Regions from separate parts of the Parazoarcus communis genome, predicted to be linked through region 3. Evidence: predicted binding sites of a transcription regulator. Region 3 holds the regulator's gene; each other region holds the start of a gene.
What was found. The regulator FNR, encoded in region 3, switches genes on or off when oxygen is low (the NO sensors DNR and NnrR bind a similar motif). The targets are predictions, from matches to a motif close to TTGANCTAGNTCAA.
Positions count from the first base shown of each region.

Region 1 (5,747 bases), 2.0 Mb from region 3:
CACGCGCTCGGTACTCACACCAGCATCTCGCGGGTACAAGGGGGCAAGCTCAAGGCCAAGCGCGAGATCCGCATCGCCAGCGTGTTTCGCGACATGCCGCCGGAGTTCCTGCGCATGATCGTGGTGCACGAACTCGCGCACCTGAAGGAGAAGGACCATGACAAGGCCTTCTACCAGTTGTGCGCGCACATGGAGCCGGCCTATCACCAGCTTGAGTTCGACCTGAGGGTGTACCTCTGTCATCTGGATGCGGGTGGCCAGCCGCTGTGGTCGGCCGGCCCGGAAACGCCTGCACCCTAGATCGGGTACGGCGTTCCGGCAGCGGACTTACCAGCGCAGATCCTCGATCGCATCCACCACCATGCCGGTACCGATCGCGATCAGCAGGATGTCGGCTGCAACGCGCACGTAGCGATGGCCCGCCGGTGGCGCGCCGATTTCGACCACGATGGCTGGCGGCAGGTCGTAATAGACGACGTCGCGTGGCAGCGGGCGTCCCTTCGACCATTTCCTGGCCAGCCCGGGGGGCATGCAGCCGTTCCCTTTCTTGCTCAGGCCGGGCGGGCAGCGGGCGCTTGAATAAGTCTGGCGGTAGTAGTTCTGGATCACGACGCGATCATGGTCGTGGTCCCTGAACCGATAGCTGCCCGAGCGCTCATGAACGTCATACCTGCGATCATCCCGTCGGTCGTCTCGCCTGTCATCGCGATATTGCGATCTCGACTCGGTGTGAGCCTTGCTGCCTTTGTCGCGCTGTTCGTGCCTGTCCTTACCCTTGTCCTTACCGCTCCATTCCGGCTTTTCGGCAAAGCTGGGCGCACTCAGTAGCAGTCCGAGCGCGAGTGTGGCCAGCAGGCGACCCTTGAAAAGTCGATTTGTCATGCGTTTCTCCTCTGTGGGCGAGGTTCGAATCTGGGTGCTCCGGGGGTGTTCGAGGAGCTTACAGCGACCTGACTTTGACCTTCTTGCCCTTGATCTTGCCGTCTGCCAGTTTGCGGACGGCCAGTGACACGATATCCCGGGCTACCGCCACATAGGTGTAAGCATCCGTGACCTGAATCTTTCCGACCTGTTCGCGGGTGAAGCCGGCTTCGCCGGTGAGCGCGCCGAGCACGTCGCCGGGCCTGATCTTGTCCTTGCGCCCGCCGAGGATCTGCAGGGTTGCCATCGGCGGCAGCAAGGGGGCGTCACTGGTCGTTTCGAGCTCGTCGAGCCTGTGCCATTCCGGCTCGAACTTCTGCGCCTCCGCGATGGCGGCGATGCGGCGCTGATCGGCGCGACTGGCCAGGCTCAGCGCCCAGCCGTTCTCGTCTGCACGTCCGGTGCGGCCGATACGGTGCACATGGATCTCCGGGTCGGGGGTGACGTCGACGTTGATCACCGCTTCCAGTCCGGCGATATCCAGGCCACGGGCGGCGACGTCGGTGGCGACCAGCACCGAACAGCTGCGGTTGGCGAACTGCACCAGTACCTGGTCACGCTCGCGCTGGTCCAGCTCGCCGTGCAGGGCAAGGGCGTGGATGCCATGCGATTGCAGCACCTCGAGCAGGTCGCGACACTGCTGGCGGGTGTTGCAGAAGGCCAGGGTGCTGACCGGGCGGTAGTGCTGCAACAGCTTCACCACGCCTTCAAGGCGCTGTTCATGCTCGACTTCGTAGAAGCGCTGGCGGATCTTGCCGCTGTCGTGCTGCTCCTCGAGCTTGACCGTCTTTGGCTGGCGCAGGAAGCGTGCCGCAAGGCGTGCAATTCCGTCCGGGTAGGTGGCGGAGAACAGCAGGGTCTGGCGGTGCGGCGGGCAGGCGTCCGCGACGGCAACGATGTCGTCGAAGAAGCCCATGTCCAGCATGCGGTCAGCCTCGTCCAGCACCAGGGTGTTGAGGGCTTCGAGCCTGAGCGTGTCGCGCTGCAGGTGGTCGAGCAAGCGCCCCGGCGTGCCGACAACGACATGCGCGCCGTGCTCCAGGCTGTTGATCTGTGGCCGGATCGGCGAGCCGCCGCACAAGGTCAGCACCTTGATGTTCTCGGCCGCGCGCGCCAGGCGCCGGATCTCCTTGGCGACCTGATCGGCCAGTTCGCGCGTGGGGCACAGCACCATGGCCTGAACCCGCGTGCTGCGCGCATTGAGCTTGCCCAGCAGCGGGAGGGCGAAGGTGGCCGTCTTGCCGCTGCCGGTCTTGGCCTGTGCGATGAGATCGTGCCCGCCCAGCGCCAGCGGCAGCGCCGCAGCCTGGATTGGCGTCATCGTGAGGTAGCCGAGCTGGTTAAGGTTGGCCAGGACTTCGGGCGCGAGGGCGAGTTCGGCGAATGCAGGCGCAGCAGAGACGGGTGTGTCAGGCGATGCGCCGTCTTCGGGGATGTCAGGAGTCGAGTTCATACCGGATTATACGGTGCCCCCGGTATGAGACCCGAACTGGCGCGCATGCTGCGCACGACGCAAACAGAAAAGGCACCCGGAGGTGCCTTGAAAGCGGGACCTTGCAGCAAGGTCAGAAGCGGTAGCCGACGCCGATGCCGAGGGTCAGGGGGTTCAACCCGAGCTTACCGATCTTGCCGCCATTGAGTTTGACGTCGGTTTCCATCTGGATGTACTTGGCATCGATGTTCAGAGACCAGTTCTTGTTCAGCATGTAATCGGCGCCGACCTGGGCGACCAGGCCCACCGTGTTGGCGTCCACCGAGACCTTGCCCAGCGCGGTGTCGAAGCTGCGGTCGGTGAACATGGTGAAGTTCACACCCAGACCAACATAGGGCTTGAAGGCGCCGAGTTCGGTGAAATGGTACTGAACGAGGAGTGACGGCGGCAGGGCATCGACGCTGCCGATCTTGCCGAGCGCGGAAGTCTTGATGTCGACTTCCTGCGGGTAGGTCAGGACCAGTTCTGCAGCGATGTTCTTGGTGAAGAAGTAGCTGATGTCGACTTCGGGGATCCAGCGGTTGTCGGCTTCAACCTTGCCAACGCCGACATGCTGAAGGTTGTCGCCATTGTTGTTGTCCCAGTCCAGGGACACGGCACGGGCGCGAACCATGAAGCCGCTTTCGTCTGCAAAAGCGACACCCGAGGACAGGACACAAGCGGCAGCGAGGATCCCGACGGCGATATTCTTTTTCATCTTTACTCCCTAGTAGTGACAGCAGAACTGAAACGCGACGAATGCTACTGCTGCGGAATGTCTGCGATTTTGACCGGGGTCAAAATAACCATTATTAAATAGTGGTTTTTACGGGCTGCGCACTCTGTGTGCCATCCTGTCCGTCTTCCCCGAAAAGTCGTCCCTGCCGCCTTGGCCTGAGGAAAGGCCCCGGCACACAAGGCACGGATTCATGGCGTCACCGGGCGGAAAACTTGCGGACGACGGGCGCTTTTTCCGTTTCTCGTTGTCCATGCTGATTCAGACAAGGCAGCGCTTGCGCCGGTGTGTGGCCTGAGCAGTCTTCCATGGACGGATCGACGAGGAGGTGTGGAGATGAAAACGTTCGCGAAATCTCAGGTGTGGCTGGCCGGGCTGGTGCTGGTCATTGGCATGTTCGTGGCTCAGGCCTCACTCGCGCATCACGGCTGGGCGTGGGCGACGGACATGGAGTTCGAGCTGACCGGCACGATCACCAAGGCGCGTCTGGGCAACCCGCACGGGGAGTTGAATGTCGCCGTCAAGGATGAAAGCTGGGTGGTTGAAGTCGGACAGCCGTGGCGCAACGAGCGCGCCGGCCTTAGCGACGAGATGCTCGGTGTTGGCCGCGTCATCACGGTGCATGGTCACCGTTCGTCCAACCCTGAGCAGCGCGTGATGAAGGCTGAACGCATCATCATTGATGGCAAGAGCTACAACCTCTACCCCGACCGCAAGTCCTGAGGCTTGAGCTGCGCCCATGATCGACAGCTGGCTGCTTGCTCTCGAGGGGGCGGTGCTTGCGCGCTCGCTGCGGGCCTCGGTGTGGGTCTATCCGCTGGTCAACGCAGCCCATGTCCTCGGGGTGGCATTGCTCGTCGGTGCCATCGTCCCGCTCGACCTGCGCTTGCTCGGCGCTTGGCGCGCGCTGCCTCTGGCGCCGCTGTGGCACGTGCTGACGCGTACCGCAGCATTCGGGCTGATGCTCGCCGCGGGCGCCGGGGGGCTGATGTTCATCGCGCGAGCCACCGAGTACGCTGCGTCCCCCCTTTTTCTGGCAAAGATAATGATCGTGGGTGTGGCGACGGCCAATGCACTGGCCCTGCGCACGATCGGGCTCGATGCCTTGCTGCGTTCGGAAACCGCACCGCCTAAGCTGCCCGGGCGGGTGCGCTTCGCAGCGCTCGTTTCGCTGCTGGGCTGGCTGGTGGTGCTGCTGCTCGGGCGTCTGGTGGGGTATTCGTAAGGCACGGTCCTGCCCCTCCTACGCAATCTTGCGTATTCCTGTTCCAGCGGTGAATCCCTAATCTGGCATTGCAGCGCAGCAATGCGCTCCTACTACCGATTACTGGGAGACCCACATGCAGACTCGTCGCAGCTTCATCAAGGCACTGGCCCTTTCCGCTTCCATCGCAGCGATCGGCGCGCCGATTGGCGCACATGCAGCCGACACCATCAAGGTCGGCATCCTGCACTCGCTCTCGGGCACGATGGCCATTTCCGAGACGGCGCTGAAGAACGTTGCGCTGATGACGATCGAAGAGATCAACGCCAAGGGCGGCGTGATGGGCAAGATGCTCGAGCCTGTGGTGGTCGACCCCGCTTCCAACTGGCCGCTGTTCGCCGAGAAGGCCCGTCAGCTCGTGGCGCAGGACAAGGTGGCCGCAGTGTTCGGCTGCTGGACGTCGGTGAGCCGCAAGTCGGTGAACCCGGTGTTCAAGGAGCTCAATGGTCTGCTCTTCTACCCGGTGCAGTACGAAGGCGAAGAGCTTGAGAAGAACGTGTTCTACACCGGTGCTGCCCCCAACCAGCAGGCCATTCCCGCCGTGGAATACCTGATGAGCGAAGAGGGCGGCTCGGCCAAGCGTTTCGTGCTGCTCGGCACCGACTACGTGTATCCGCGCACGACCAACAAGATCCTGCGCGCCTTCCTCAAGAGCAAGGGCGTGGCCGAGTCGGACATCATGGAGGACTACACGCCCTTCGGCCATTCCGACTACCAGACCATCATCGCCAACATCAAGAAGTTCGCGTCCGAAGGCAAGAAGACGGCGGTCATCTCGACCATCAACGGCGACTCCAACGTGCCCTTCTACAAGGAACTGGGCAACGCCGGCCTGAAGGCGACGGACGTGCCGGTGGTGGCGTTCTCGGTGGGTGAAGAAGAGCTGCGCGGCGTCGATACCAAGCCGCTGGTCGGTCACCTTGCCGCCTGGAACTACTTCATGACGGTGAAGAACCCCGAGAACGATTCCTTCATCTCCAAGTACAAGGCCTGGGCGAAGAAGAACGGTGTGCCGAACGCCGACACCGTGGTCACCAACGACCCGATGGAAGCGACCTACGTCGGTATCTACATGTGGAAGCAGGCGGTCGAGAAGGCCAAGAGCACCGATACCGACAAGGTGATCGCTGCGCTTGGCGGCCAGACCTTCAAGGCACCGTCGGGCTTCACCCTGACCATGGACAAGACCAACCATCACCTGCACAAGCCGGTCTACATCGGTGAAGTGCGCGCCGACGGTCAGTTCGACGTGGTGTGGAAGACGAAGTCGCCGATCCGGGCCCAGCCCTGGAGCCCGTTCATTGCGGGCAACGAAGGCAAGCAGGGGCTTTGATGAAAGGACCGGCGATCGTCAT
Region 1 covers NZ_CP022187.1:2,978,449-2,984,195, reverse strand. Annotated here, with positions in the region: gene CEW83_RS13670 (M48 family metallopeptidase) at 1-300, shown strand, start outside; gene CEW83_RS13665 (RcnB family protein) at 328-882, opposite strand; gene dbpA (ATP-dependent RNA helicase DbpA) at 941-2,374, opposite strand; gene CEW83_RS13655 (OmpW/AlkL family protein) at 2,487-3,110, opposite strand; gene CEW83_RS13650 (DUF6152 family protein) at 3,465-3,851, shown strand; gene CEW83_RS13645 (hypothetical protein) at 3,868-4,353, shown strand; gene urtA (urea ABC transporter substrate-binding protein) at 4,469-5,725, shown strand.
Region 1: CEW83_RS13655 (OmpW/AlkL family protein) is a predicted target of FNR. The motif match lies at 3,180-3,193, and genes of this name have one in related genera.

Region 2 (5,747 bases), 800 kb from region 3:
ACGCGTCCGGCGCGCTGCTGCTCGATCAGGAATTGGGTAAGGGTGACGCGACGCATGTGCAAAACTCCCGGAGACGGATGATTGAAGATGTCAGACCCGATTATCCCGTTTCCGCGACGTCTGCGCACCACGAGATGCACACTGGCGGTTATCATTTACGGCTTGGCGGTTCGCTGCCCTGCCCCGGACACGTACCGGGCAGTCTTTCTGGAGCACATAAGCCAAGTTATGCATGTGATGGTTCTCGGCGCCGGCATCACCGGCGTCACCACCGCCTGGTACCTGAAGCAGGCGGGGTTCGAGGTCAGCGTGATAGACCGCCAGCCGCAGGCCGGACAGGAAACGAGCTTTGCCAATGGCGGTCAGATCTCGGTCAGCCATCCCGAGCCCTGGGCCAACCCTGCAGCACCTTTCCTGGCGCTGCGCTGGCTCGGCCGGGATGACGCTCCGCTGCGCTTCAGCCCTCAGGCAAGCCTTGACCAGTGGCGTTGGGCGCTGTCCTTTCTGCATGAGTGTCTGCCGTGGCGCACGCAGCGCAACACCGAGGCGATTGCAGCGCTTGCCATCCACAGTCAGCGCGAGCTGCACCGGGTACGCGCAGCCGCCGGCATCGGGAACGACTACGATGCGCGCGAGCAGGGCATTCTTCACCTGTTTTTCAGCGCCAGGGATTTCGCGCATGCACCGGCACGCGCCGAGCATCTGATGCGACTCGGCATTGACGTCCGGGTGTGCTCAGCCGCCGAATGCCTTGCAATCGAGCCCGCGCTCGCCGCGCTTGCGCCGACGCTCGCGGGTGGTCTGCATGCACCGGGCGACGAGAACGGCGACGCGATGCGTTTTACCAGCGCGCTGGCGAAGGTGCTCGCACGCGACGGTGTGCAGTTCCACTATCAGACGACAATCGAGCGTCTGACCCACACTGGCGGCCTGATCGACGGTGTCGAGGTACGTGACAGCGAAGGGCGGGCTGGCACCCTCACCGCCAACGCCTATGTGGTGTGCATGGGCAGCTTCAGCCCGCTCATCGTGCACTCGCTTGGCGAACACCTGCCGATCTATCCGGTGAAGGGCTATTCGATCACGGCGCCGGTTGCGGACCCGGCACGGGCTCCGCAGGTCAGCCTGACCGATGAATCCCGCCGCATCGTCTGCTCCCGGCTCGGCGACCGGCTGCGTATCGCCGGCACAGCCGAACTCAACGGCTTTGACCTCACGATCGATCCCGCGCGCGGCCGTGCGATTCTGGACTGGGCCCGCACGCGGCTGCCCGGCGCCATCGACCCGGCTCAGGCGAAACTGTGGACCGGGCTGCGCCCCGCCACCCCGAGCAACCTGCCGATCATCGGCAAGGGGCGCGGCGTCAATCTCTGGTACAACACCGGCCACGGCACGCTGGGCTGGACCCTGGCCTGCGGCTCGGCCGAGATTCTCGCCGGCCTGATGCACGGTCGCGCACCGACCGTGCCCTTCCCCGTCCGGCGCCCCTGACACAGCGGGCGCATCGCGGGGGGGGGGCTTACACCTTCTCCGCGTCCGCCCGGGCAGGTGCAGACGTGCAGGCACAACTGCCTGCCGGTGCACTCCCGCTGCAGTCACCCTCAGGCGGCGTGATCACGCCGGTCTCGACATCGAAGCCGATACTGTCCAGATGAAAGGCCAGTGCGGCATCCATGCCATTGACGTGATTGTCGAACCAGGCAGGCAACTCCTCCATCAGCCGTTTGCCCAGAAACGCATCACCACGCTCGAGACGATTGCGTACGTCACGCATCACGACCAGGACACGGTCGTGCTCGGCACGATGGCAGCCGGGGAAATTCACCTGCTCCATCCAGCGATTTTCCTGATCGAAATGTGCTTCGGTGTGGGCGATGAAGTCATCGAGGCGTGCCAGAAAGTGCTCGGGCGCAGCCTCGACAACGGCGTTGTAGTGGCTCACGAACTCCTCGTGGGTCTGGTCCATCTTTCCGAGACCGAGCTGAAGCTGCTCGTTCCATTGCATCAGTGCCATCCTTGCATTCTCCTGAACATCGGCCCACTCGGGCCTTGCGGTGCCGCTTTATAACGCAGAATCGTCACCGGTCCGATGATGTCGGTCAACCGCATACTGTAAAAACCCTTCCCCTCCAGGACACTGCAATGAAGCGGTCATCGGGAAACGCTAGATTGGGCTGACGACAACCGGCACAGACCATGAACATCCTGATGATTTCAGATGTGTTCTTTCCCCGCATCAATGGGGTCAGCACATCGATAGAGACGTTCCGCAACTCTCTCAAGGCACGCGGCATCCGCTCCACGCTCATTGCCCCCGCCTACCCTCAGCACAGCACCAGCAGCGCGGGCGACATCATCCGGATTCCCTCGCGCTTCATCCCGCTAGACCCGGAGGATCGCATGATGCAGCGTGCGGCGATCCACGACCAGATCGCAGCCTTGCAGGGACAGCGCTTCGATCTGGTGCACATCCACACGCCCTTCGTTGCGCACTACGCCGGACTCGAACTGGCGAAGGCCCTCGACCTTCCCTGCGTCGCCACGTATCACACGTTTTTTGAGGAATACCTCTTTCACTACGTACCCTTCGTGCCCCGCGCATGGCTGCGCGGCGCGGCACGACGCTTCTCGCGCCAGCAGTGCAACGAACTCGACGCCGTCATCGTGCCCTCACGGGCGATGGCCGATACGCTTGCGGCCTACGGTGTGAGCACGCCGGTGCACATCCTCCCCACCGGGATTCCGGAACACCAGTTTCACGGTGGCGACGGCTGTCACTTTCGTCAGCGCTACGACATTCCCAAGAGCCGGCGCCTGCTGCTCTTTGTCGGCCGGGTCGCACACGAGAAGAACATCGACTTTCTCATCGACATGGTCGGTGAGCTGCGCAGGAGCGAGCCCGCGGCAATGCTGCTCATTACCGGAGAAGGTCCTGCGCTGAGCAGCCTGCGCACGAAGGTCGAACGTGCAGGCCTCGGCGAGCACATCCGCTTCCTCGGCTACCTCGACCGTCACAACGAACTGCACGATTGCTATCGGGCCGCGGATCTCTTTGTATTTGCGTCACGCACCGAAACGCAGGGGCTTGTGCTGCTGGAAGCGATGGCACTGGGCACGCCGGTGGTGGCCCTTGCCGAAATGGGAACGGTGGATATCCTGGCACCGCAGCAGGGCTGCAGGATCGCGCCGAACAATCCGGTCCGCTTTGCGGAGATCGTTGCCCAACTGCTGAGCGATCGCAGACAACTGCAGCAACTGGGGAGCGATGCGCGGGACTATGCGCAGCAGTGGCACACCGAGGAGATGAGTCGGCGACTCGGCGCACTCTACGAAACGTGGGTCACAGATCACCGGCGTCAGGCGGCGCAGCTGAGCGTCGCCTGACGGGGTGGGTATTACTTGACGATCTTGAGATGGCCGCCACGAGGGGGCGGCGGACGATCGTCACCGGACTTGGGCGACTCGGACGGCTCGGGCGATGCCTCGGGCTCGGGTGCAAGCTCGAGCCCCGTCACATCGGCGTCATCCGGCGCATCTTCTTCGAACGGCTCACCATCATCGATGTCCGCCTCGAACGCCATGCCCTGCCCGTTCTCGCGCGCATAGACGGCCAGAACATTGCTCATCGGAATCAGGATGTGTTGCACCGAGCCGTTGAAACGCGCCTGAAAGCTGATCGACTCATTGTCCATCGTCAACTTGTTGGTCGCGTCCGCCCCGACGTTGAGCACAATCTGACCGTCCTTGCCGTAGCCGGGTGGCACGCGGGTGCTGGAATCGACCCGGGCGGCAAGATAGGGCGTGAAGCCCTGATCAGAACACCATTCGTAGATGGCACGAACCAGGTAAGGCTTGGTGGATACCATGTCTTGCGTGTCCTAAGTTCCGCCCGACCGGACCGCACAATCCCGCGCGACCGGTCGAAGCGTCGTCATGTCAGCGCCGCATTACCTTCTCGGACGGCGTCAGCGCGTCGATGAAACCCTGACGGCTGAAAATGCGCTCGGCGTACTTCATCATCGGAGCAGCCGCTTTCGGCAGTTCGATTCCGTAGTGCTCAAGACGCCACAGCAAGGGCGCGATCGCCACGTCCAGCATGGAAAACTCGTCACCCAGCATGAACTTCTGCTTGGTGAAGATCGGTGCCAGCTGGGTCAGGTGGTCGCGCACATGCGCGCGGGTCTTGTCCACGCCTTTCTGGTTGGCCTCGAGTGCGGCGATGTGAGCAAACAGCTCGTGTTCGAACGTATGCAGCAGTTGCCGCGCCCGCGCACGCAGGATGGGATCCGGCGGCATCAACTGCGGATGCGGGAAGCGCTCGTCGATATATTCATTGATGATGTTCGACTCGTACAGCACGAGATCGCGATCCACCAGCACCGGCACGCGGCCGTACGGGTTGATGATCGCAAGGTCTTCGGGCTTGTTGTAGAGGTCGACATCGATCACCTCGAAATCCATGCCCTTCTCGAAGAGCACGATCCGGCAACGGTGACTGAAGGGATCGGTCGTACCGGAATAAAGATTCATCATGATGTTGCGACTCCGGATGCAAAAAACAAAAGCGCACCACGCATTGATTTGCGCGGTGCGTCTGGAGGGAAACGAGTGTCAGGCCTTGCGGCCAGTCACCGATCCGCTCAATGAATATCCTTCCAGTAGTTCTTCTTCAGCGCGAGCGCCAGAACGAACAGACCTGCAAGGAAGGCAAGCACAACCATGCCGATGGTCTTGCGCTTCTCGGCGACGGGTTCTCCCATCCAGACAATGTAGGACACGAGATCCGCGATGGCATTGTCGTACTCTTCGGCGGTCAGCTTGCCCGGCTTGACCAGCTCAAGCGTCGAACCATGGTCGCCGGCCTTCGCCACCTGCTCACCCTGAAGCTCCCACAGCACGTGCGGCATGCCGACGTTCGGGAAAACCAGGTTGTTCCAGCCCGTCGGACGGTTCGGGTCACGATGGAACTGACGCAGGTAGGTGTAGAGCCAGTCGGCGCCGCTGCCGAACTCGGAAGCACGGGCACGTGCAACCAGGGTCAGGTCGGGAGGCGCTGCGCCAAACCACTGCTTGGCCTCCTCACGGCGCATCGCGATCTTCATCAGATCGCCGGTCTTTTCACCGGTGAACATCAGATTGTCGCGAATCGACTCCTCGGACAGCCCGATGTCCTGCAGCCTGTTGTAGCGCAGGAAAGAGGCACCGTGGCAGTTCAGACAGTAGTTGACGAAGAGCTTGGCACCGTGCTGCAGCGCAGCCGGATCCGTGCTCACCGGCGCCTTGTCGAGGTGCAGGACAGCACCGGCAGCCATCGCCATTGCCGGCGCAAACAGCACCACGGCAGCAGCACGCTTGATGAAACTGATTACACGCGATTTCATTTGAAAGTCACCCTTTCCGGTTCGGGTTTGCACTTGTCGAGCTTGCTGTACCACGGCATGGCCAGGAAGAAGGCGAAGTACAGGACCGAGCAGATCTGCGAAACCAGGGTACGGCCCGGGGTCGGCGGGAGCACGCCCAGGTAACCGAGAATGGCGAAGCAGACCACGAAAATCGCAACAGCGCTCTTGAAGATCACGCCCTTGTAGCGCATCGACTTGACCGGGCTGCGGTCCAGCCACGGCAGGAAGGCGATGATCACCACCGATGCGCCCATCGCCACCACGCCCCAGAACTTGGCGTCGAGACCGAACAGCGGATAGGTCACGGCACGCAGGATCGAGTAGAACGGCGTGAAGTACCACACC
Region 2 covers NZ_CP022187.1:4,218,001-4,223,747, reverse strand. Annotated here, with positions in the region: gene CEW83_RS19270 (class 1 fructose-bisphosphatase) at 1-56, opposite strand, end outside; gene CEW83_RS19265 (D-amino acid dehydrogenase) at 229-1,491, shown strand; gene CEW83_RS19260 (hemerythrin domain-containing protein) at 1,520-2,014, opposite strand; gene CEW83_RS19255 (glycosyltransferase) at 2,197-3,384, shown strand; gene CEW83_RS19250 (ClpXP protease specificity-enhancing factor) at 3,396-3,866, opposite strand; gene CEW83_RS19245 (glutathione S-transferase N-terminal domain-containing protein) at 3,937-4,533, opposite strand; gene CEW83_RS19240 (cytochrome c1) at 4,641-5,381, opposite strand; gene CEW83_RS19235 (cytochrome b) at 5,378-5,747, opposite strand, start outside.
Region 2: CEW83_RS19260 (hemerythrin domain-containing protein) is a predicted target of FNR. The motif match lies at 2,090-2,103, and genes of this name have one in related genera.

Region 3 (5,747 bases):
CTGCGGATCCTGATCGATCAGGTCGGATACGACGTTCTGGCCGATATGAAGCAGCGACATGTCGGTAAGCGCTTCGGCAAAAACGGGGTAGGGGCGGTTCATGAACATCACCGCTTCGCCAAAGCTTTGCTGCGGGCCGACGATCTCGACCACTTTCTCGTTGCCCTGAGCTGACGAGAAGCCGAGCTTGAGCTGCCCTTCGGTGACGAAATAGAAACCGTGGGCAACGTCGCCGCGCTGAAACAGCAGTTCACCCTTGCCCAGGCGGCGTTCGCGGGTATAGCGTGCAACACGTTCCAGCTCACTCTCCGACAGCTCCCCGAACAGGGAGATCTGACGGAGCTGGGTAAGGATGTCTGCGGCGGTCTGGTTCATTCCGTGCTCCTGCATTTCACTTTCGATTCTAGCCTGCGTGGCTGAATCCTGTTTGTTCTGTCATTGTTCGGCGCCCGACCAGGGCGCACCGGTCAGCATTTTCCCCGAGGAGGAACGAAAGATGTATCAGGCGATCAAGCACATCCACGTCACCTGTGTGATTCTGAGCCTTGCCGGCTTCGCGCTCAGGGGAGTGTGGATGCTTGTTGACAGCCGTCTGCTCACACATCGTCTGACGCGCGTCCTGCCGCATGTGGTCGATACCGTGTTGCTTGGCAGTGCGATCACGCTGGCGGTGATGATCGAACAGTACCCGTTGCAGGCACCGTGGGTGACGGCCAAGGTCATTGGCCTGATCGTCTACATCCTGCTGGGCGCCGTTGCCCTGAAACGTGGCCGAACGCGCACCGTGCGCGGGGCTGCGTTTGTTGCTGCGCTGCTCGTGTTCAGCTGGATCGTGTCGGTCGCGCTCAGCAAGAACGTCGGCGGCTGGTTCGCCGTCTTTGCCTGAGCGCGACAGTCCGGCGCTCAGCGCGCGCCGGGCTGGTGCTGAATGAGTTTCTTGAGACCGTCGTTGTCGAGAATGCGGATATGTTTCTGCTGCACCGCGACGAGGCCGTCTTCCTGAAAGCGGGAGAAGGCACGCGAGACCGTTTCCAGCTTCAGGCCCAGATAGGAGCCGATCTCTTCGCGGGTCATGCGCAGGTGAAACTCGGCGGCCGAGAAGCCACGAGCGGTGAAGCGCTGCGACATGTTGAGCAGGAAGGCCGCCAGACGCTCTTCCGCGCGCATGGAGCCCAGCAGCATCATCACGCCGTGATCGCGCACGATCTCGCGGCTCATGACCTTGTGGAACTGGTGCTGAAGGCCTTCGATCTCGCGGGACAGTTCTTCCAGCTTGGCGTAGGGAATGACGCAGACCTCGCTGTCTTCGAGCGCAACCGCATTGCACGAGTGGAACTCGGTGCTGATGCCGTCGAGCCCGATGATCTCGCCGGTCATCTGGAATCCGGTGACCTGCTCGCGACCATCTTCGAGCAGAACGTCGGTCTTGAAGGAGCCTGCACGGATCGCATAGATGGCTTCGAAGAGTTCGCCTGCGCGATAGAGCGGCTGCTGACGCTTGATCTTCCGACGCCCGCCGACAAGTTCGTCGAGGCGGTTGAGTTCAGTGTCAGTCATGCCGAACGGCAGGCACAGCTCCAGCAGATTGCATTGTGAGCATGCGGTTTTGAGCCCCGCCGCGGTGATCGGCACCGTCGCCTTCATTTGCACTGTAAACTTGCTCCGATTCCGGATTGGGGGTAGTCAGAATGTTGCCGTTGATCCAAGTCAACCACAAAACGCCGGCTTTCTGCCATTGTTAAGTAACACATCGACGCAGCCAGACCATGACCAGCCAGACAGACCTAATCTTTGATCCCCAGTTGATTCGACGATTCGACATCAACGGGCCTCGCTATACGTCGTATCCCACCGCAGACAGGTTTGTGGAGGCATTCGATGCACAAGCACTGACAGACTGGCTGGGAAAACGTGCCGTTGGCGGTGTGAGCCGACCGCTGTCATTATACTTCCACATCCCCTTTTGTAACACGATCTGCTATTACTGCGCCTGTAACAAGATCATCACCAAGGATCATGGCAGGTCTGCCAAGTATCTGAATTACCTGGAAAAAGAGATCGAAATGCAGGCGGCGGCCCTGGGGGGGACACGTCAGGTCACGCAGTTACATCTCGGGGGTGGAACGCCGACCTTCCTCTCGCACGCGGAGATGCATCAGTTGATGGATGCGGTCCGCAAGCACTTCAACCTGGTGCCGAATGGCGAGTACTCGATCGAGGTCGATCCGCGCAAGGTGGATTTCGACACCGTCGAAATGCTGGCCAACCTCGGCTTCAATCGCATGAGCGTCGGCGTGCAGGACTTCGCCGAGGACGTGCAGATTGCGACCAACCGCGTGCAAAGCGTCGAAGAGACGAAGCTCGTCATCGACGCGGCGCGGGCAACCGGCTTCAAGTCGATCAGCATGGACCTGATCTATGGTCTGCCCAAGCAGAATGTGATCAGCTTCAACCGCACGCTGGAGCAGGTGCTCGAACTCTCGCCCGATCGAATCTCGCTGTACAGCTACGCGCACCTGCCGGGACTGTTCAAGCCCCAGCGCAGGATCATTCCGATCGACCTGCCGTCAGCGGACTCCAAGCTTCAGATTCTGCAGCTTGCCATCCGTCGCCTGACCGACGCCGGCTACGTCTATATCGGCATGGACCATTTCGCGAAGCCGGATGACGAACTGACCGTGGCGCAGCGGCAGGGGCGCCTGCACCGCAATTTCCAGGGCTATTCGACCCAGGCCGAGTGCGACCTGCTTGCCTTCGGTGTGTCGGCGATCGGCAAGATCGGTCCGGTCTACGCGCAGAACGTCAAGACGCTCGACGAGTACTACGATGCCCTCGATCGCGACGAGCTGCCCGTACTGCGCGGCATTGAGCTCACCGCCGACGATCTCCTCCGGCGCTCGATCATCCAGGCGCTGATGTGCCATTTCGAGCTGTCGATCGAGTCGATCGAGATTGCACACCTCATCAAGTTCCATGAGTACTTTGCTGACGAGATCGCCGACCTCAAGGAAATGGAAGAGGCTGGGCTGGTGAAGATCGACAAGGACTGGATCAGCGTGCTGCCCGCGGGCCGTCTGCTGGTGCGCGGGATTGCGATGTTCTTCGATCGCTATCTGCGCTCGGATCGCGAGCGCGCCCGTTACTCCCGGGTGATCTGACCGGGCGGGGAGGCGCGGTGCAGCGTAGAATGCGCGCACCGCATCAAACGCTTCATAGCTGATTGAACATGCCCGAAACCGGTTATCTCGCCGTCTTCCTGATCGGCCTCCTTGGAGGCACTCACTGTGTATCGATGTGCGGCGGCATTGTCGGAGCGCTTACGGTACAGGTGCAGACGCCATCGAGTCGCAGTCGGCAGTGGCCGATTCATCTCGCCTACAACCTTGGCCGGATCACCACCTACACCTGCATTGGTGCCGGACTCGGCGCGCTGGGCTCGGTCGGCATGCTCTACGATGGCGTTCTGCCGGTCCAGATCACGCTCTACGTGCTCGCGAACCTCATGCTGGTGGCGCTCGGGCTCTATCTCACCGGATTCACCAAGCTGCTCGTTCCGGTAGAGCAGCTCGGTCACCGCCTGTGGCGCCGCATTCAGCCGCTGAGCCGTCGCTTCCTGCCTGCCCGCTCGGTCAAGCAGGCCTTGCCGCTTGGCCTGCTGTGGGGCTTCCTGCCTTGCGGACTGGTGTATTCGGTGCTGGCGACTTCCCTGGTAACCGGCTCTGCGCTGCGTGGTGGGGGGCTGATGCTGGCTTTCGGGCTTGGCACATTGCCCAACCTGATGCTGGCCGGCATGCTGTTCAAGCGTTTTCGTGACATCACGCGCAATGGCAAGGTCCGCTTCGCCTCGGGCTTGCTGGTGCTCGGCTTCGGCGTGTTTGGCCTGTTCCACGCCCAGACGCTGGGCGGGCAACTGTGGAGCGGAGTGGTGTGCGCGGTCTGAGCGCCGCCTTCAGAGCAATGGTTCAGCGCTGACGCGAGGTCTTACTCGCTCGACAGTGCGCGAAGGATCGGACAGGGGGCGGGGGCATCAGTGCGCTGACAGCACCCAACCAGTTCGGTGAGCGCGTTGCGCATTTCCTGCATCTGCCGGATGCGGGCATCCAGCAGTTCGATCTTGCTTCGCGCCAGTGCGCGCGCGCGGTCGCGGTCGGTGTCCTCGTTGAGCGCCAGCAGGTCATCGATTTCTTCAAGCGAAAACCCCAGTTGCTGTGCCCGGCGAACCGCGCGCAGACGGGCAAGTTCGCGCTCGCCATACACCCGATAGGCGCCGCGTTTCTGCTGAGGTTCTGCGAGCAGGCCACGGCGTTGATAGTAGCGGACGGTTTCCACGCCCACGCCTGCTGCCTTTGCAAGTGCGCCGATCGTAAGCCCCTTGCTTGTTTGCTCATTCATTGCTTGACTCCGTACATGAGTACGGGGTTTACACTGCGCTCTATCGAATCGTCCCGCAAGGGAGAAACTCAATGACCGCACAATCAACATCATCGGCAGGTCCGGCGCAATCAGCGTCCGCTAACGCAACGCTTGAACTCGCCATCAGCGGCATGACCTGTGCTGCATGTTCCACCCGCCTCGAGAAGGTGCTCAATCGCCTTCCCGGTGTCGAGGCCACGGTCAATCTTGCAACCGAGCGTGCAGTCCTCCACTTTGAGCCTGGCGCGCTTACGCTCGATGCGGCGAAAGCAGCCGTCGAACGTGCCGGATTTGGTGCGAGCGAGGCGGCCACCATTGTGCGTGAAGAGGCCCGTGCGAAGCAGAAAGCGGCGTGGGACGTCGAATTGCGGCATTTCTGGATTGCTGCGGCGCTCACCCTTCCTCTGGCGCTGCAGATGCCGGCCATGTTCGGCCTGTGGCCGGGCGGTGAGGTGCAGCACGACCTTGTACCGCGCTGGCTGCAGCTGTTGCTGGCAACGCCCGTCCAGTTCTGGCTTGGTGCGCGCTTCTATCGTGGCGCCTGGGCCTCGCTGCGCGGTGGCGGTGCGAACATGGACGTCCTCGTCGCGCTCGGCACCTCAATGGCGTATTTCTACAGTCTCGTGGTGACGCTGGCTGGACGGCACGATCTGCACGTGTATTTCGAAGCCTCGGCGATGATCATCACCCTGATTCTGCTCGGCAAGCTGCTTGAGGCACGGGCCAAGGCCCGCACCACGGCAGCGCTCGATGCCTTGCTGCGCCTGCAGCCGAAAATGGCGCGTATCGAACGCGATGGCATGCTGGTCGAGGTGCCGGTCGAGAGCCTGTCACCGGGTGCGGTGTTCGTGCTGCGCCCGGGCGATGCCGTACCGGTGGATGGCGTGGTCGAGGAGGGCAATTCGGCCCTGAACGAAGCCATGCTCACCGGAGAAAGCCTGCCGGTGGACAAGCAGCCGGGCGACAAGGTGTTTGCCGCCACGGTGAATGGCGATGCCGTGCTGCGTTGCCGTGCCACCGGCGTGGGTGCCAGTACCCTGCTGGCGGGCATCATCCGCCTGGTCGAGCAGGCGCAAGGCTCGAAGGCGCCCGTGCAGCGTCTGGCGGACCGCATTGCGGCGGTATTCGTCCCAGTGGTCGTGGCCATTGCCAGCCTCACCTTTGCAGCATGGTGGCTGTGGTCGGGCGATTTCCAGCTGGCCCTGATCAATGCAGTGGCAGTGCTGGTGATCGCCTGCCCGTGTGCGCTTGGCCTTGCAACGCCGACGGCGATCATGGTGGGTACGGGGCAGGGCGCGCGCGCCGGGATGCTGGTAAAGAACGCCGAGGCCCTC
Region 3 covers NZ_CP022187.1:446,312-452,058, forward strand. Annotated here, with positions in the region: gene CEW83_RS02185 (Crp/Fnr family transcriptional regulator) at 1-375, opposite strand, end outside; gene CEW83_RS02190 (SirB2 family protein) at 497-886, shown strand; gene fnr (fumarate/nitrate reduction transcriptional regulator Fnr) at 904-1,644, opposite strand; gene hemN (oxygen-independent coproporphyrinogen III oxidase) at 1,767-3,158, shown strand; gene CEW83_RS02205 (sulfite exporter TauE/SafE family protein) at 3,227-3,940, shown strand; gene CEW83_RS02210 (MerR family transcriptional regulator) at 3,982-4,392, opposite strand; gene CEW83_RS02215 (heavy metal translocating P-type ATPase) at 4,464-5,747, shown strand, end outside.

Region 4 (5,747 bases), 1.1 Mb from region 3:
TGATCTCGTCGAGCAGCTGACGGTAGTGCGCGGTGATGTTCTTGACGTAGGAGAGGTCCTTGTAGCGACCCTCGATCTTGAACGAGCTCACGCCGGCCGCAGCCAGGGTGCGCAGGTTGGCGCTCTGGTTGTTGTCCTTCATCGACAGCATGTGCTGGTCGCGGGCGATGATGTTGCCGTCCTTGTCGGCCAGGTCGTAGGGCAGGCGACAGGCCTGCGAACACTCGCCGCGGTTGGCGCTGCGTCCGGTGTGGGCATGGCTGATGTAGCACTGGCCGCTGAAGGCCACGCACAGTGCGCCATGGACGAAATACTCGAGCTGGCACTCGGTGGCGGCGGCGATCTTCTTCACCTCATCCAGCGTAAGCTCACGTGCGAGCACGATCTGCGAAAAACCGACGTCCTGCAGGAAGCGGGCCTTGGCCGCGTCGCGGATGTCGGTCTGGGTGCTGGCATGGAGCTGGATCGGGGGCAGGTCGAGTTCGAGCAGGCCCATGTCCTGCACGATCAGCGCGTCGGCACCGGCGTCGTAGAGTTGCCAGATGAGCTTGCGCGCATCCTCGAGCTCATCGTCACGCAGGATGGTGTTGAGCGCCACGAACACCTGCGCATGAAAACGATGGGCATGGGCGGCCAGGCGGGCAATGTCGGCGACCGTGTTTTCCGCTGAGGCACGTGCGCCGAACGACGGGCCGCCGATATAGACGGCGTCTGCCCCGTGGGTGATGGCTTCGATGCCGAAGTCGGCATTCTTGGCCGGGGACAGGAGTTCGAGTTGGTGACGGGCGTTCATCAGCGGCGCGACTTCAAGGTCTTGATCGGAAAGGCCGTAATGATACCGGTTCGCGAATCTTCAGGCTTGGTTTCGTGCACCGGCAGTGCTCGACGCCAGTGCCGGGGGCGTGCCAAAGCGGGCCGCAAGCAGGCGGGCCGGGATGGCGGCGAGCAGCACGCCGATGGCGTCGGCAACCCAGTCCCACAGGTCACCGAAGCGGTAGTCGGTGAAGGACTGCGCCACCTCCATCGCCGCACCGTAGGCGAGCAGACCGAGCACCAGCTGCGGCATGCGATCCGGCCAGGCAAGGCTGCCCAGCACCATCAGCACGGCGAACAGCACGGCGTGTTCGATCTTGTCCTGCCAGCTGACGATCTGGACGACATCGGGTGCCGGTTGCAGGGCGAGCCAGAACACGGCGACAAGGGCGAAGATGAAGAGGCTGCGGCTGAGGGCGGGCGGGATACGGAGCATGAGCGGGACGGGTGCCTGAGGTCGGAACAGGCGCCGATCTTATCAGGCTGGTGTGACGGCGCGCTGTGGCGTGGGGGCGTTTGCCCGCCACATCCTGACGACATGGAGGAGGTTGAGCATGAGCCAGCCGAACTCCACAATCAGCGCGAGTCCCGCAAGCGCTCCCAGCGCTGGCGCCAGTGCAGCAGCAAGCAGCGCTGCAAGCGCAAGCACGTGCATCCTGAGCTGTGCTTTGGCGCGCGCATCCGGGAGCATCTTCTTGACGTTGGGTGCCTTGACCTTGGCCTGGGTGAGATGCAGCCACGCCAGAAAGGGCACGATCTTGTACAGCATGGCGCTGGTGGCGCCGCCCAGGCCACCGTGCAGGACCAGGATGCCGGCCAGCACGGGCCAGTGCTCAGCATCGGAGAAATGCGGAAAGGCGAGCAGGCCGGCGCCGGCAATCAGGGTCACCATTGCCAGGCGGAAGGCGCGAAAGGATGCGTCGGGTGTGCTGCGTCGCGTGCGCGCCTGCTGGCGCAGCGTGATGCCGGCAAAGCAGATCACGGCGGCGATCAGGGCAAGCGCGAGCACGATCGCGGTCTGGTCGAAGCCGGTGATACTGAGCACGGACCATGCGCACAGCAGGCCGAGGATGGCGGGGGCCCAGTAACGGGTAAGCGCGACCGGATAGGCGGGCGTGATCTGGAACATCGGGACCACCACCCAGCTCACCGCCGCGAGGAGAATGCCGGCCCAGCCAAGCAGCGCCCAGCCCGCGTGCAGATTGACCTGAGTCGTGAAGGGCAGGGGAAGCGCAGCGCCGCCGCTGAGCCCGAGTGCGATCGAGAGGCCCAGCACGACGGCGAGTGCAAGGCCGGTGAGCGAAAGGCGCAGATCACGCGGCGTGTGGCTTGCCATGGACGACTTTGGCGCACGAATGATGGCAACGGTGGCGCAGCCGAGAAAGCCGAAAATGCTCAGCCCGAGGAGTGCCGCGGCGCCGATCAGCACGACCGGCAGGCCGAAGCCGAGTCCGGCCGCAAGTCCGGCCGCACCCAGACTGAGCCCGACGTGGGTCAGTCGGGCGGTGAGCAGCGGTGCGGGCAACGCCGCCCCGGCGACCACGGGCATGATCTGGATCAGCGCGCCAAGCATGATCTGCAGCAGGAAGCCGACTGCAAACAGGTGAACCACGGCCAGGGTGCCCGGCGTCCAGCGCGATGCAAGCAGGCCGCTGTCGCCGATCAGCACCAGCCCGGCGACGATGCCGAACAGCGGTGCGGTGAGAAAGAAGCGTAGCGGTGCCAAAAACGGCGGCGTTGCCTCATAGCCCAGGCCGGGGTTGGCGCCGCTCATGGGCGCTCGATCAGGACCTCGACCACTGCGTCGTCACGAACCGTCGGGGTATAGCGGTAGCCGTCGCGATCGAGGATACGGAACAGTGGATGGGGCATGCGGTCGAGCAGCAGCGTGACTGCCTGACCGGGGGCGAGGTCGGCCACGGCCTCCATCGCCATCTCGAAGGGCACGGGGGGTTCCATGCCGCGGGCGTCGACGATCGTCGGTGTGTTCATGCCATGGCTCCGGGGGCTGTGCGGGCATGCAGGGCCGTATCGAGCGTGCCTGCCAGTTCGCCACTGCGGTCGGCAAGGCGGGCATCGCACATCGGGTACAGCATGTTTTCTTCCTTCATGTTGTGCTGCTGAATCATGATCATCAGGGTTTCGGCTTCGCCCGCAAAATCGTCGCCGTCGCGGGCGTCAATTGCGGCCTGCATGCTGTCAAGAAAGGTTCGCATCTCGGCATGTTCGGCCCGCATCACCGCGGTGGGGCCGCCGTGCATGCCGGTCGCGGCTTCGAATGCGGGGAAGAGGTGTTCTTCCTCCGCCAGGAAATGTGCGTTCAGCGCCGCGGCGAATGCCGACATGGCAGTTGCGGCGGCAGGCCAGTCGCCCTTGGCGACGAGGGTCTCGAGCCGGGCAAAAACGTGGTCGCAGGCACGGTGGTCGTCGGTCATCAGGCTGGAAAGGGACATTGGCAGAACTCCTCTGGAATGTCTCGATTCTCCGCATCGATCCCTTTACAGCCTTGACGCGGGTCAATATCGTGAACATGCCGCTGGATTCCGCGGGCGCCCCTTGATGGTGCAAAACGTGCAGAATGCCGCCTTTGCCGAACGGATTCCCCGAAATGAGTCCTGCCCAAGCCCCAGGCGCCTGGGGGCGGATTTTCCTGCCCTTTGCGCTGGGCTATTACCTGTCCTATCTGCTGCGTACGGTCAATGCAGTGATTTCGCCCACGCTGACGGGCGAGCTCGGCCTTTCCGCCGCCGATCTCGGGCTGCTGACCAGCACCTATTTTCTGGCCTTCGGTCTGGCACAGATTCCGGTGGGTATTGCGCTCGACCGCTTCGGTCCGCGCCGGGTCGAAGGCTGTCTGATGCTGCTGACCGCGCTGGGCAGTGCCGCCTTTGCGATGGGCGATTCGCTTACCGGTCTCGGTGGTGCGCGCGCGCTGGTCGGGGTTGGTGTGTCGGCCTGCCTGATGGGGGCGCTGAAAGGCTTCGCAATGTGGTATCCGGCCGAACGACAGAGCTCGATGACCGGTTTCATCATGGCCGCGGGTGCGCTGGGCGCGCTCACTGCAAGCGCACCGGTCGAGGCCTTGCTGCCGTTCATGGGGTGGCGCGGTGTGTTCTGGACCATTGCCGCGCTTGCGCTGATGATCTCGCTGTGGATTTTCCTGTCCTTGCCCGACGAGGCCAGCCACGGGGACAACGAGCGTCTGCTCGATGCCTTGCGCGCGGCGGTGCGGATCTTTCCTGCCCCTGCATTCCTGAAATTCGCAGCGTCGTCGATGTTCTTTACCGGCGGCTTCATGGCCATGCAGAGCCTTTGGGCCGTGCCCTGGCTGATGAGCGTAAACGGGCTGTCGCTGGCCCAGGCCGCAGGCTATCTGGTAGCGCTCAATGTCGGCATGCTGGCGGGGCAATTGTCCATTGGCCTTCTCGGTGTGCGCCTTGCAACGCGCGGCGTGCGCCCGCTCAACCTGATTCAGTTCGGCTATGCGGGCATGCTGAGCGTGCAGCTCTGCATCCTGTTCGATCTGGGTCCGCTGGTGGTGCTGTGGTTTCTGCTCGGTGCGCTGTCGTCGGTCAATTCACAGACCTACCTCGCAACCGCCTCGAATTTTCCCCGTCAGGTGTTCGCGCGCGTATCGACGGCAATCAACCTGATGGCGTTTGCCGGTGCCTTCGCCGTGCAGTGGGGCCTGGGTTTGGCGCTTGATGCCTTGCAGCTGGCGGGGCAGACACTGTCTGCATCGCTGAGCCTCGCTTTTGGCGGCCTGATCGCAGTCCAGGTGCTCGCCTATTTGCCGCTGTTGCCGTGGCGTCGGGCGCAACCGGGCTGAGCGGCCCGCGTGCGGCCAGGTTCAGGCGCTGACTGCGGCCTCCTGTTCCCGCTCCGGTGTCTGTGCGGTGGGCGCTGGCAGTGCTTTCTGTGCTGTGGGCTGGGCGCCCCAGTGGATCAGCTCAAGCCGGCCGTCGAGATGCTCGACGATGGCCGTGCAGCTGTCGACCCAGTCGCCGCAATTCACATAGGTCAGCCCATCGACCTCACGCATGCTCGCCCAGTGAATGTGTCCGCAGATCACGCCATCCACGCCGCGCTCGCGCGCGCCGTGCATCACCGAGTCCTCGAAGTCGAAGATGAAGCTGACCGCGGTCTTGACCTTGCGCTTGGCGTAGCCGGCGAGCGACCAGTAGCCGGAGATGCCCAGGCGGCGCCGGATGCGTGACAGTCCGCCGTTGATGCGGACCAGCGCGTTGTAGGCGACGTCACCGAGTACCGCGACCCAGCGATGATGGCGGGTGACCTGATCGTATTCGTCGCCATGCAGCAGCAGGAAGCGCCGCCCGTCCGCGGTCTCGTGAATCCAGTCTGACTCGAGGCGGATGTCACCGAATGTGGTGCCGATGTATTCGCGCAAGGCCTCGTCATGGTTGCCGGGAATGAAGACCACCTGCGTGCCCTTGCGCGCACGCCGCAACACCTTTTGCACGACGGTGTTCTGGGTGCTGGTCCAGTGGATGCTTCTGCTCATTGCCCAGAAGTCCACGATGTCGCCAATCAGGAAGAGATTCTCGGAATCGTGGTAACGCAGGAAATCGAGCAGACGTTCTGCCTGGCAGCCGCGCGTGCCGAGGTGGATATCCGACAGAAAGATCGAGCGAACCTGTTTTTCCTGCATGTGCGGCCTGGGGCGATGGGGTCGCCGTCAAGCGTGGCGCAGGCGTGTGACAGGGTGATGAATGTCTGGCCGGGGCCGGGTGTGCCCGGCTCAGGCGTGCTGGCCTGCTGCGTAACCGGATGACCACGCCCACTGGAAGTTGTACCCGCCGAGGTGGCCGGTCACGTCCATGACTTCGCCCGCGAAGAACAGGCCGGGTTGCTTGCGCGCTTCCATCGTCTTTGACGACAGTGCGTTGGTGTCGACCCCGCCGAGCGTGACCTCG
Region 4 covers NZ_CP022187.1:1,525,626-1,531,372, reverse strand. Annotated here, with positions in the region: gene CEW83_RS06960 (peptidase U32 family protein) at 1-793, opposite strand, end outside; gene CEW83_RS06955 (VanZ family protein) at 854-1,249, opposite strand; gene CEW83_RS06950 (hypothetical protein) at 1,292-2,587, opposite strand; gene CEW83_RS06945 (DUF2249 domain-containing protein) at 2,584-2,805, opposite strand; gene CEW83_RS06940 (hemerythrin domain-containing protein) at 2,802-3,266, opposite strand; gene CEW83_RS06935 (MFS transporter) at 3,422-4,642, shown strand; gene CEW83_RS06930 (UDP-2,3-diacylglucosamine diphosphatase) at 4,664-5,482, opposite strand; gene CEW83_RS06925 (NAD(P)/FAD-dependent oxidoreductase) at 5,573-5,747, opposite strand, start outside.
Region 4: CEW83_RS06940 (hemerythrin domain-containing protein) is a predicted target of FNR. The motif match lies at 3,320-3,333, and genes of this name have one in related genera.